Regions from separate parts of the Streptomyces sp. NPDC028907 genome, predicted to be linked through region 1. Evidence: riboswitches for the same ligand, from Rfam matches in the RefSeq annotation. Region 1 holds a riboswitch; each other region holds the start of a gene.
What was found. Region 1 has a riboswitch for cobalamin ahead of ACZ4UU_RS00340 (cobalamin biosynthesis protein). Riboswitches for the same ligand answer to the same signal wherever they lie in the genome.
Positions count from the first base shown of each region.

Region 2: another riboswitch for cobalamin. It lies ahead of ACZ4UU_RS32990 ((2Fe-2S) ferredoxin domain-containing protein); the one in region 1 lies ahead of ACZ4UU_RS00340 (cobalamin biosynthesis protein).
Region 3: another riboswitch for cobalamin. It lies ahead of ACZ4UU_RS16750 (energy-coupling factor ABC transporter permease); the one in region 1 lies ahead of ACZ4UU_RS00340 (cobalamin biosynthesis protein).
Region 4: another riboswitch for cobalamin. It lies ahead of ACZ4UU_RS25570 (ribonucleoside-diphosphate reductase subunit alpha); the one in region 1 lies ahead of ACZ4UU_RS00340 (cobalamin biosynthesis protein).

Region 1 is NZ_JBVHVE010000001.1:62,713-65,910, forward strand. It holds gene ACZ4UU_RS00330 (inorganic phosphate transporter) at 1-1,133, shown strand, start outside; gene ACZ4UU_RS00335 (hypothetical protein) at 1,176-1,397, shown strand; cobalamin riboswitch at 1,524-1,663, shown strand; gene ACZ4UU_RS00340 (cobalamin biosynthesis protein) at 1,766-2,707, shown strand; gene ACZ4UU_RS00345 (cobyric acid synthase) at 2,704-3,198, shown strand, end outside.
Region 2 is NZ_JBVHVE010000012.1:285,055-288,252, forward strand. It holds gene ACZ4UU_RS32980 (ABC transporter substrate-binding protein) at 1-783, shown strand, start outside; gene ACZ4UU_RS32985 (class I SAM-dependent methyltransferase) at 801-1,637, shown strand; gene ACZ4UU_RS32990 ((2Fe-2S) ferredoxin domain-containing protein) at 1,609-2,001, opposite strand; cobalamin riboswitch at 2,298-2,473, opposite strand; gene ACZ4UU_RS32995 (RNA polymerase subunit sigma-70) at 2,637-3,198, shown strand, end outside.
Region 3 is NZ_JBVHVE010000005.1:168,396-171,593, reverse strand. It holds gene ACZ4UU_RS16765 (transglutaminase TgpA family protein) at 1-44, shown strand, start outside; gene ACZ4UU_RS16760 (LysR family transcriptional regulator) at 55-963, opposite strand; gene ACZ4UU_RS16755 (RidA family protein) at 1,037-1,426, shown strand; cobalamin riboswitch at 1,477-1,662, shown strand; gene ACZ4UU_RS16750 (energy-coupling factor ABC transporter permease) at 1,693-2,394, shown strand; gene ACZ4UU_RS16745 (energy-coupling factor ABC transporter substrate-binding protein) at 2,391-2,768, shown strand; gene cbiQ (cobalt ECF transporter T component CbiQ) at 2,775-3,198, shown strand, end outside.
Region 4 is NZ_JBVHVE010000008.1:244,804-248,001, forward strand. It holds gene ACZ4UU_RS25570 (ribonucleoside-diphosphate reductase subunit alpha) at 1-1,471, opposite strand, end outside; cobalamin riboswitch at 1,574-1,743, opposite strand; gene ACZ4UU_RS25575 (GNAT family N-acetyltransferase) at 1,786-2,292, opposite strand; gene mctP (monocarboxylate uptake permease MctP) at 2,381-3,198, opposite strand, start outside.

The sequences.
Region 1 (3,198 bases):
CCAAGGTCGCGGTGGCCATGTCCGCCGTGCTGAACCTTGTGGGCGCTTTCCTCTCCGTGGAGGTCGCCAACACGATCTCCAAGGGTCTCGTCGACGAGACCGGCATCCGTCCCGAGGTCATCTTCGCCGCGTTGGTCGGCGCGATCCTCTGGAATCTGCTCACCTGGCTGGTGGGCCTGCCCTCCAGCTCCTCGCACGCCCTGATGGGCGGCCTGATCGGCGCCACCATCGCCTCGGCCGGCATGGGCGCGGTCCACGGCGACGTGCTCGTCACCAAGGTGCTGATCCCGGCCATCGCCGCCCCGCTGGTCGCGGGCATCGCGGCGCTGCTCGCCACGCGCCTGACCTACACGCTCGGCAAGAAGGCCGACGGCGAGGCCAGCAGGAAGGGCTACCGCGCCGGCCAGATAGCCTCCGCCGGCCTGGTCTCCCTCGCGCACGGCACCAACGACGCGCAGAAGACGATGGGCATCATCACCCTCGCTCTGGTCGCCGGCGGCACCCTGGCCCCCGACTCCGACCCGCCCATGTGGGTCATCCTCTCCGCGGGTCTGGCCATCGCGCTCGGCACCTACCTCGGCGGCTGGCGCATCATCCGCACCATGGGCAAGGGCCTGACCGACCTCCAGCCGCAGCAGGGCTTCGCCGCCCAGACCAGCGCGGCCACCGTCATCCTGGCCTCCTCCCACCTCGGCTTCTCCCTCTCCACCACGCACTCCGTCTCCGGCTCGGTGATGGGCGCGGGCCTCGGCCGCAAGGGCGGCGTGGTCCGCTGGTCGACGGCCACCCGGATGTTCGTCGCCTGGGGTCTGACCCTGCCGGCCGCCGCCCTGGTCGGGGCGCTCGCCGAGTACGTGACGGGCTTCGGCGCCTGGGGCACGGCCATCGTCGCGGTCTTCCTGGTCGGCTCCAGCGCCGCGATCTGGAAGATCTCCCGCCGCGAGGTCATCGACCACACCAACGTCAACGAGACCGAGGAGCCGGCCGGCGTGGTGACCACGGCCATGGCCGCCGTGACCCCGCCCCCGGCGGGCACGACGACCGAGGACCTGTCGGCCACCATCCCGGCCCCGGCCTCCGAGCCGACGGCGACGCCGTCCGCGTCCCCCTCGCCCTCTCAGGCCACGGTCTGACCCCACCCGGTTACCCCTCCCGGTACTCAAGGAAGAAGAAGCATGAAGATCGACTGGGCGGCTCTCGGCTCCGTCTTCGGCGTCAGCCTCGTGGTCACCGTGGCCCTCGTGGGCCTGTTCACCCTCGGCATCTCGGGCCTGTCCCGCCGCGAACGAGCGGTGGCCCAGGGCGACTCGGCCGCGCTCGCGGTCACCGGCGCGTACGCGTGCTTCGCGGCATGCGCGGCGGCCGTGGGATACGGCATCTATCTGATCGTGGCCTGACGGCCCGACGTACGGCGCACGCGCCACCTGAATCACCCGAGGTGCGGGACGGATCACCGTCCCGCACCTCACGCCTGTGTGGGCCTTCGCACACTCTCCCGTCGCAGGTCAACGGCAAGTTGACGGCCCTTCCAACCCCGTGGTGGACTTCCGGGGCCAGCTACGGCGGCAGGAGAGGAAGCCGGTGTGAATCCGGCGCGGTCCCGCCACTGTCACCGGGGTAGAAAGCCCCGGGAGCCAGGAACTCTCACCGCCGGTCTCGTCGAACCAGGGCGTGGACACCCTGAGTGAGGACAGAACGCGATGCTCGCCTGCCGATCGACACGCAGTATCAGACCGTCGTCTGACCCCACGGTCGGCTGACCCCGATGCGAGCCGATCGCGTCTTCGCGTACGGCGCCGCCGCCGGACTTCTCGGTGACCTGCTGCTCGGCGACCCTCGCCGGGGGCATCCGGTCGCCGCGTTCGGGCGTGCCGCCGGCGCCGTGGAAAGAGTGTTGTGGCGCGACCACCGCGCGCGGGGTGCGGTGCACACCGCTGTGTGCGCCGGTGGCGCCGTGGCGCTGGGCGCCGTCGCCGCCCGTGTCGTCCGTACCTCCTCCGCCGCCTCCGTCGCGCTGACCGGCGCCGCCACCTGGGCGGTGGTCGGGGGGACTTCGCTCGCCCGGGAGGCGCGGACGATCGGGCGCGCCCTGGAGGCCGGTGACGTCGAGGGTGCGCGGGCGCGGCTGCCGCATCTGTGCGGGCGGGATCCGCAGGCGCTGGACGCGGACGGGATCGCGCGGGCGGTCGTGGAGTCCGTCGCCGAGAACACCTCCGACGCGGTGGTCGGGGCCCTGGTGTGGGGGGCCGTCGGCGGGGTGCCGGGGCTGCTCGGGTTCCGGGCCGTGAACACACTCGACGCCATGGTGGGGCACAGGTCGCCCAAGTACCGGCGGTACGGCTGGGCTTCGGCGCGGCTCGACGACGTGGCCGGATGGCCGGGGGCGCGGTTGACCGCCGTACTGGCCGCCGTCGCGGGCGGTGACCCCCGGGGTGCAGTACGGGCCTGGCGGGCCGACGCCGGCCGGCACCCGAGCCCCAACGCCGGGCCCGTCGAGGCCTCGTTCGCGGGGGCGCTCGGGGTGCGCCTCGGCGGGACGCTGTCGTACGGCGGGCGGGTCGAGCACCGGCCGGTGCTCAACGGGGCGGGGCGCGCCGTCGCCGTCCAGGACATCGAGCGGGCCGTACGGCTGTCGAAGCGCGTCGGCTGGCTGGCGCTCGGCGTCTGTGCCGCCGCGCGCCGTATCGCGAAGGGACGTACGTCATGACGGGCGGGGGACTTCTCGTCGCCGGCACCACCTCGGACGCCGGCAAGAGCGTCGTCACGGCGGGAATCTGCCGGTGGCTGGTACGGCAGGGGGTCAAGGTCGCGCCGTTCAAGGCGCAGAACATGTCCCTCAACTCGTTCGTGACGCGCGAGGGCGCCGAGATCGGGCGGGCGCAGGCCATGCAGGCGCAGGCGTGCCGCGTGGAGCCGACCGCGCGGATGAATCCCGTGCTGCTCAAGCCCGGCGGCGAGCGGAGCAGCCAGGTCGTGCTGCTGGGCAAGCCGGTGGGCGAGATGAGCGCACGCGGGTACCACGGCGGACGGCAGCGGGCGCTGCTCGGGACCGTGCTCGACTGTCTCGCGGAACTGCGGGACACGTACGACGCGGTGATCTGCGAGGGCGCCGGGTCTCCGGCGGAGATCAATCTGCGGCGGACCGACATCGTCAACATGGGCATCGCCCGCACCGCCCGGCTGCCCGTGCTGGTCGTG
Region 2 (3,198 bases), on a different contig from region 1:
GAGTGCAAGGGCGTCTTCGGCCCCAGCGAACCGGTGGACGGCAAGCCCAACCCGCAGGCCGGCGACATGAACGTGTCCGAGCTGACCAGCCTGGGCACCGCCTGGGGCCAGTTCAACGTCGAGAAGTACGCCGCCCTCCAGCCCGACCTGCTGATCAGCAACATGTTCCCGCCGCCGGGCCTGTGGTTCGTCCCTGAGGAGAGCACGAAGAAGGTCGAGGCCCTGGCTCCCACGGTCGGCATCAGCGTCGCCCGCACCTCCCTGCTCAACCCGCTCAAGCGGACCGCCGAACTCGCCGAGTCGCTCGGCGCGGACCTGAGCGCTAAGCAAGTAACGGACGCCAAGGCCCGATTCGAGAAGGCCATCGAGACCCTGCGCGGCGCGGCCGAGGCCAACGGCGGGCTGAAGGTCATGGCCATCACCGGCGACAAGGACAACTTCTACGTCGCCGTCCCGGATTCGTACTGCGACCTGAACTATTTCAAGGATCTGGGCGTGGAGTTCGTCGAGGGCAGGAAGTCCGACGAGTGGGGCTTCTGGGAGTTCCTCAGCTGGGAGAACGCCGACAAGTACCACGCCGACCTCATCATGGTCGACAACCGCTCCGCGTCCATGTCCCTGGAGCAGCTGAACCAGAAAGCCACCTGGCGTGAGCTGCCCGCGGTCAAGGCCGGCCAGACCACGCCCTGGTCGATGGAGGAGCGGTTCAGCTACGCGGGATGGGCCCCCGTCGTCGAACGCCTCGCCGCCGCCGTGGAGAAGTCGAAGAGGCTCAAGGCATAGCCCAGGAGGCGCATCCAGTGACCCGGTCCAAGCAGCCGCCCGAACTCGGCGACGTCCAGAAGACATTGCTCATCCCGCTCTACGCACGGGCGGTGGAGACGCGCAAGCGGAACGGCATGCTCAGCGACCCGCGCGCGGTGGAGATGGTCGACGCCATCGACTACGACTTCACCCGGTTCGACGGAGCCAAGAGCCTGCTCGGCGCGAACCTGCGGACCCTGCTGTTCGACGGCTGGGTCAGCGACTTCCTCCGGCAGCATCCCACGGGCACGGTCGTGGAGATCGGCACCGGTCTCAACACCCGGTTCGAACGGCTCGACAACGGCACCGCGCACTGGATCGACCTGGACCTGCCGGACGTCATCGAGCTGCGGCGCGCGTTCTTCGAGGACACCGACCGCAGGCGCATGCTCGCCGCCTCGGTCACCGATCCGGCCTGGACCGACGCGGTGCGGGAGGCCCCGGGGCCGTACTTCCTGGCCGCCGAGGCCGTGCTCATCTACCTGGAAGAGCATCAGGTCCGCTCGGTGTTCGACCTGATCGCCGAGCGGCTACCGGGCGCCCTGCTCGCTCTGGAGACCGCCGCCGGGCGCATGGTGGACCGTCAGGACAGCCACGACGTCCTGGCCGAGATGGCGGCCCGGATGCGCTGGCGCTGCGACGACCCGGCGGCCCTGGAGCGCTGGCGCCCGGGCGTCCACCTGGCCGACTCCCGCACCTTCGCCCGCCTGCCCACCCCCGTGGCCCGCCGGCTGGACCCGGCCTCTCGCCTGATGCTGCGCGCCGCCTCGGTACTTCGCCGCCGCGACGTGCGGGCGTACCGCTTCAACCTCTTCCGGTTCGCCGCGGCGTGAAGACGTAGAGGTCGAGGATGTCGGGGCAGGGGGCGATGCCGGGGCCGCCGGCGCGGACCCAGGCGGCGATGTCCTCGGTGGCGTCCGGATCGTTGACGAGGCCGAGCCAGACCGGGCGGGCACCGGCGGCGCGTCCGGCCGCGGAGGGCTGGACAACGATCACGTTGGCGTGTTCGCACACGTCGAGGCAGTCCGAGACGCGCACGGGGGCGCGCTCGGCCAGATACCTGACCTGCCGGTCGTGATCGACTCTAGGCACTTTCCGGGTTCCGCAGCAGCAGTCCCGGCAGACGACGATGCGGCAGGGGGCGGGTGCGGCGGGGGTGTGCTCGGTACGTCGTTCTTCAGCTTGCCGTCGGGGCATCGCTCGTCGTGCTCCTCTTGCGGAGAGATCCTGGCCGGCTGCGGGACGCAGGAAGCGGATCGTGGGGTGGCCCTGGATGTCGAGGTGCCCGCTTCGGTGCCGACTCCAGGGTGACCTCGGCACCGCAGTTGTCGATGGTGACCGGGTAACCGGCGGCAGTGGCCTTCTCCGTCTGCGCGCCGCCGCCGGAGGAGGAGCCACAGGCGGTGAGCAGCCGGGCGGGGGCGCGGAGCACGGGCATGCCTCGGGGGTCGGGGCTCGTTCGCGGAGCCTGGCCTACGGACTTCCCTCCGCGCGGGGGCGCGGAGGTGCCAGCAGGTCTCCGGACTCGGGATCATCCGGTCGGGGCGCCTTCCCGGTCTCCCAGTGGCGTCGTGCCCCGCCCGTCCCCCTCACCGCTGCGCGTCAGTTCCGGGTTCGCACCGGATTCCCTGGCCTCGGATGTGGCTCGACTGGCTCTCGGAGGCTATCAAGGTCGCCGTACCGTCAGGTCGTGCGATCGGTCACGGGACGCACGGCGGCGAGCCGGGCCACCCTGAGCCTGGCCGACCGACCCCGGTGATGAGTTTTCGCGCCCGCACCCGTCACACCTACGAGACCCACGACGGGGCACGACGAGGCGGGAGGATGACGTGATGAGTGCGGACACACGGCTGGAGGAGCTGGGCGTGAGCGGTCTGGGCGAGGTCGACGAGTCGGAGTTCTCGGGGCTGGCGGAGCGGCACCGGCGGGAGTTGCACGTGCACTGCTACCGGATGCTCGGGTCCTTCGAGGACGCCGAGGACACCGTGCAGGAGACGCTGCTCCGTGCCTGGCGGCGGCGCGAGACCTTCGAGGGGCGGTCGACGTTCCGGGCCTGGCTGTACCGGATCGCCACCAACGCCTGCCTGGACCTGCTCGCCAAGAGCCGCCCGGAGCCCGCGGCCGGCGGCGAGGTGCTGTGGCTGCAGCCCTACCCGGACCGGCTGCTCGACGAGCTGCCGGCGGGCGACGCGGACGAGCCGGAGACCGTCGCCGTCGCGCGGGAGACCATCGAGCTGGCGTACCTGGTCGCGGTCCAGCACCTCGCGCCGCGCCCACGGGCCGTGCTGATCCTGCGGGACGTGGTCGGCTGGCCGGCGAAGGACGTCGCGGAGTGCCTCGGGGACTCCGTCAACTCCGTGAACAGCGCGCTGCAGCGGGCCCGTGCCGGCCTGC
Region 3 (3,198 bases), on a different contig from region 1:
CTCGCCGAAGGCGCGAGGGCGCGGGCCGGCCTCCCGAGCGGTGACCGGCATCGGCTAGCGCCGGTCCGGCCGATCCTGGTTGACCGCTGCCAGCAGGTGTGCGACCAGCGGGTTCGGGTCGCCCTCGCGCCAGGCGACGGCCACGCGCGTGCGGGCGTCGCCGGGCTCGATCCTGCGGAAGGCGACGCCTTTGAGGCGGATACGGCGGATGCTCGCCGGTGCCAGGGAGACGCCGAGGCCGGTCTCCACCAGGGCGCACACGGTCTGCCACTCCACGGCGTGCTGGGCGGTCCGCGGCGTGAAGCCGGCTTCGGCGCACAGGCCGGTGATCCGGTCGTACAGCCGCGGGCCGACCGCACGCGGCAGCAGTACGAAGGGCGAGTCCGCCAACTGCGCGACCCGTACGGTCCGTTGTGCGGCCAGCGGATGGGCGGACGGCAGCACGGCCACGAACGGCTCGCTGAGTACGGTTCTGAAGCCGAGCTCCGGCTGGTCGGCGGGGGGCTCGCGCAGGAGGCCGACGTCGATGGTCCCGTCGTGCAGGGCGGCGATCTGCGGCGCGGTGGTCATCTCGTGGATGTCCAGGAGTACGCCGGGGAACCGGCCCCGGAAGGTGCGCAGCAGGCCGGGCAGCACGGTCAGGGCGAGGGAGGCGGCGAAGCCGAGGCGCAGGCTGCCGGCCCGGCCGCTGCCGACGGCACGGGCCGCGGCCAGGCCGTCCGTGAGGTCGGTGAGGGCGCGCCGGGCGGCGGGCAGCAGTTCGCGGCCCGCCGGGGTGAGCGTGACGCGTCCTGGTGCTCGGTGGAACAGGGCGTGGCCGACCTTGTCCTCCAGGCGTCGGATCTGCTGGCTCAGCGGTGGCTGGGCGATGCCCAGGCGGGCGGCGGCGTGGCCGAAGTGGAGTTCCTCGGCGAGTACGACGAAGGCGTGCAGCTGTGGCAGGGGCAGTTCCGGTCGGTCCATACGCCTAGGGATATCAGGCCATGCCTCCTGCCGTATTAGACGTATCAGCGCTGGTCGACTTAGCGTGCGGCGCATGACAGAGCGACGTGCGATCCTCAGCGGCTCGACCTTCGAGGAGCAGATCGGCTATGCCCGTGCCGTGGTCGACGGCGACTGGGTGCATGTGTCCGGGACGACCGGGTTCGACTACAGCACGATGACGATCTCCGACGACGTGGGGGAGCAGGCGGAGCAGTGCCTGCGCAATATCGAGGCGGCGCTGGCCGAGGCGGGGTGCACCTTCGCCGATGTGGTGCGGGTGCGGTACCTGCTGCCCGACCGCGAGGACTTCGAGCCCTGCTGGCCGGTCCTGCGCCGCCGCTTCGGTGATGTCCGGCCGGCCGCCACGATGCTCATGTGCGGTCTCGCCGACCCTCGTATGAAGATCGAGATAGAGGTGTACGCGCGTCGGCCCCTCGCGTAGCGCCCCTTTCGCGCCCCCTGGGCGCGCTTGTCAGCCACCCTGTCCGGGCACTACTGTCACCACGCCTTGGTGAACGGGAAACCCGGTGTGATGCCGGTGCGGCCCTCGCCACTGTGAATCGGGAAGTCCGGCTCCAGCCCTCACGGGCAGCCACTGGGTCCTTCGGGACCCGGGAAGGCGGAGCACGGGCGGTGGTACCCGTAAGCCAGGAGACCGACCAAGGCGCGTCAACCATCCACGAGGTGCTGGAGAGGGTCTGCTGAGCCATGCACATAGCCGAGGGTTTCCTGCCTCCGGCGCACGCGGTCGCCTGGGGCGTCGCGTCCGCGCCCTTCGTCGTCCACGGCGTCCGTTCACTCACCCGTGAGGTCAAGGAGCACCCGGAGAGCACGCTGCTCCTCGGCGCCTCCGGAGCCTTCACGTTCGTCCTGTCCGCGCTGAAGCTGCCCTCGGTGACCGGCAGTTGCTCGCATCCCACGGGCACCGGTCTGGGTGCCATCCTGTTCCGGCCGCCGATCATGGCGGTACTGGGCACCATCACCTTGCTCTTCCAGGCGCTGCTGCTCGCGCACGGCGGTCTGACGACGCTCGGCGCCAACGTCTTCTCGATGGCGATCGTCGGCCCCTGGGCCGGGTACGCGATCTACAGGCTGCTGCGGCGCTACGACGTGCCGCTCATGGTCGCCGTGTTCTTCGGCGCCTTCCTAGCCGACCTGTCCACCTACTGCGTGACCAGCGTCCAGCTGGCCCTCGCCTTCCCCGACCCGAGCAGCGGATTCCTGGGCGCGCTCGGCAAGTTCGGCTCCATCTTCGCCGTCACCCAGATCCCCCTCGCGGTGAGCGAGGGACTGCTCACGGTGCTCGTGATGCGGCTGCTGGTGCAGTCCAGCAAGGGCGAACTGACCCGGCTGGGCGTGCTCCTGGCGAAGAAGCAGTCCCGGACCGAGACCGAGGCGGTGGCCCGATGAGCAGGAACACGAAGATCAACATTCTGCTGCTGGTCGTCGTGGCCGCCCTCGCGGTGCTGCCGCTGGCCCTCGGCCTGGGCGACCACAAGGAGGAGCCGTTCGCGGGCGCCGACGGTGAGGCGGAGTCGGCGATCACCGAGATCGAGCCGGACTACGAGCCGTGGTTCTCGCCGCTCTACGAGCCGCCGTCCGGCGAGATCGAGTCGGCCCTGTTCTCCCTCCAGGCGGCCCTCGGGGCCGGCGTCCTCGCCTACTACTTCGGTCTGCGCCGGGGACGGCGGCAGGGCGAGGAGCGGGCGCTGGAGCGGGCCGGCGGCGCGGAGAGCACGGCCGGCGCGACCGCCGCCGAGGAGTCCCCGGCCGAGAGGTCCTGACCCCTCGTGCTGCCGATCGACGCGGCGGCGCACAGCAGTCGCTGGCGCCGCCGTCACCCCGTGGACAAGGCCGTGCTCGGGCTCGGCCTCACCGTGCTCGCGATCTCCTTGCCGCCCTGGCCGGGCGCCGCGCTGGTCCTGGTCACCGCACTCGCGGTACTGCTGGGTCCGGCGGGCGTGCCCGCGCGGCGGCTGTGGCGGGCCTACCGTGTGCCGCTCGGCTTCTGTGTGACCGGCGCGCTCACCCTGCTCGTCCAGGTCGGCGGGCCGGACGGCTTCGTGTCCCTGGCCGGCGAGGGCCCGCTGCGTGCCGGGGAGTTGCTGCTGCGCACCTCGGCCGCCTCGCTGGGCGTGCTGCTGTTCGCCTTCACCACGCCGATGTCCGACCTGCTGCCCCGCCTGGTGAAGGCCGGGGTGCCCGCGCCCGTCG
Region 4 (3,198 bases), on a different contig from region 1:
CGACCACGCGGTCGAGGAAGGTGACGGCGGTACGCACGGTGGCGTCCAGCCGCTCCCAGTCGATGTCGCCGGTCGCCGTGTCGACGAACGCGCCGAGGTTGACGGACCCCAGGTTGCAGACCGCCGTCTCCCCGTCGTCCGTGACCTCCAGGATCTCCGTGCAGAGGTTGGAGGAGTGGACGACATGGCCGGGCAGGGCGGTCTGGTTGGCGGTGCGGTTGGCGGCGTCCTTGAAGGTCATCCAGCCGTTGCCGGTCTGCGCGAGGGTGCGCATCATCCGGCCGTACAGGTCGCGGGCCGGGATGGTCTTCTTCGCCAGGCCCGCCTCCTCGGCCTTGCGGTAGGCGGCGTCGAACTCCTCGCCCCACAGGTCGACCAGCTCGGGCACGTCGGCGGGGGAGAACAGCGACCACAGGCCGTCGGCGTTGACCCGGCGCATGAACTCGTCCGGCACCCAGTGCGCGAGGTTCAGGTTGTGCGTACGGCGGGCGTCCTCACCGGTGTTGTCGCGCAGCTCCAGGAACTCCTCGATGTCGGAGTGCCAGGTCTCCAGGTACACCGCGGCCGCGCCCTTGCGCCGGCCGCCCTGGTTCACCGCGGCGACCGAGGCGTCCAGGGTCTTCAGGAACGGGACGATGCCGTTGGAGTGCCCGTTGGTGCCGCGGATCAGCGAACCGCGGCCGCGGACGCGGGAGTACGCGATGCCGATGCCGCCGGCGTGCTTCGAGAGGCGGGCGACCTGGTGATAGCGGTCGTAGATGGAGTCCAGCTCATCGAGCGGGGAGTCCAGGAGGTAGCAGGACGACATCTGGGGGTGCCGGGTGCCGGAGTTGAAGAGGGTGGGGGAGGAGGGGAGGTAGTCGAGGCGGCTCATGAGCCCGTAGAGCGCGGCGACTTCGTCCAGGGCCCGGGGGGTGTCGTCCTCGGCGAGACCGGCGGCGACGCGGAGCATGAAGTGCTGGGGCGTCTCGATGACCTTGCGGGTGATCGGGTGCCGGAGCAGGTAGCGGCTGTGCAGGGTGCGCAGGCCGAAGTAGCCGAAGCGGTCGTCGGCGGCCGTGTCGACCAGGGCGTCGAGGCGGGCCGCGTGGATCCGCGCGAACTCGGCGGTCCGGTCGGCGATGAGGCCCTCGCGGTGGCCGACCGCGACCGACTCGGTGAACGACGTGACGCCCTGCGAGGCGGCCTCCGCGCGGATGCCGATGGTGAGCAGCCGGGCGGCCAGCCGGGAGTAGGCGGGGTCCTCGGAGATCAGACCGGCGGCGGCCTCCGTCGCCAGCTCCCGCAACTCCGCCTCGTCCGCGGCGGCGGACCGGCCGCGCAGCGCGGCGGCGGCGACCCGCCCGGGGTCGGCGTCGGGGAGGTCGGCGGTCAGCTCGGTGAGGGTCCGCAGCAAGGCCGTTCCGGGGGCGTCCTCGTCGATGGCGACGGTCGGGACGGCTGAGGCCGGATCTGCTGGCGCGATGGTCACGTGGGGGCTCTCCCTCGCTCGGCACGGGGGCCTTGCGGAGGGCAGGGGGCAGCACACGAGCGCACGCGGCGTCGCGTCCACCGGCCCATTCCACGAGGCCCGGACGTCAGTGCGCACCGGCCGGGTGGCCGGGCGCGCTGTCGGCAGGTCCTCGGACTGACTCCTGTGCACGGTTCTGGGAACAGATATGCACAAGTACACCGTTGCGGGACAGTTCCGGATTCGCACCGGATTCCCCTGCGGCGACAGCGAGCATGAGCATACATCTTGTGCCGTGCTGTCGTGTCACCCCCAGATGTTGTGTCGCGCTGGTTTCAGAGCGTCAACTGGTAGGTGAGGAGAGTGATGTCGTCCAGGTGCGGGACCGGGTTCCAGTCCCGCTCGGGTGTGCGGACGAAGTCCAGGCGTTCGTAGATGCGGTGGGCGCTGTGCATGGTGCGCTGGGTCGACAGGACGATACGCGCACAGGTCTCCGTGGCCCGTGCGCGGTCGACGCAGGCACGTACGAGAGCCTCGCCGGCACCCCGGCCGCGCGCCGCCCGGTCGACGGCGAGCATCCGGATCTCGGCCTCCCCGGCGCGGGCTATGTCGGCCATCGGACCGCCGCTCGGCACGAAGGTCACGCCGCCGAGCAGCCGGCCGTTGTCGACGGCCACCAGCACGTCAGCGGCTGCGGCCCGCTTGGCCACGTCCCTGAGCTCGCCGACGTACTCGTCGCTCTCGCCGAAGTCGAGGAGACCGTCCTGGAGGTAGGCCTGGGCGGTGATCTCGCCGAGGGCGTCGTACTCGTCGGGGCTCGCGCGCCGAATCTGGAAGTCCATGCGGGTGAGTGTGCCCGACACACACGCCGACGGGCCGCCGGATTTCTCCGACAGCCCGCCGATGTCAGTTCAGGTCAGGTCCAGGGACTCAGTGGGACTTGCCCGCCGTCGCCGGCGGCAGTTCCGCCTGGACGCCCGGGTCGCCGGCGTCCGCCGTGTAGTCCTCCGGGCTGGTCTCGTCGATGCCCTCGGGGGCCTTCGCGGCCTTCAGGACGAAGGTCAGGACCACCGTGACGACGACGTTGAGCACGAACGCCGTCAGGCCGATGTAGCCGATCTCGCCGATGCCGGGGATCTCCGCCGAGGAGCCGCCGAAGTGCTTCTGCGTCGGCGTGGAGACGTTGTACGCGGCGACCGTGCCGTAGACCATGCCGACCGCCCAGCCGGCCAGCAGCGCCCAGCGGTGGAACCAGCGGGTGAACAGGCCGCCGACCAGGGCCGGGAAGGTCTGCAGGATCCAGATGCCGCCCAGGAGCTGGAAGTTGATCGCGACCGTCTTGTCCATGGTGAGGACGAAGATCAGCGCACCCACCTTCACCAGCAGCGAGACCAGCTTGGAGACCTTGGTCTCCTGGGCGGGCGTCGCGTCCGGCTTGATGAAGTCCTTGTAGATGTTGCGGGTGAAGAGGTTCGCGGCCGCGATGGACATGATGGCGGCCGGGACCAGGGCCCCGATGCCGATCGCCGCGAACGCCACGCCCGCGAACCAGTCGGGGAACATGTTCTCGAAGAGCTGCGGGATCGCCAACTGGGGGTTGGTGACGAGAACTCCGGCCGCGATGGCCATGAAGCCGAGCAGCGCCAGCAGGCCGAGCATCAGGGAGTACAGCGGCAGGATCGTCGTGTTGCGGCGAATCACCTCACGGCTGCGCGACGAGAGCGTCGCCGTGATCGAGTGCGGGTACA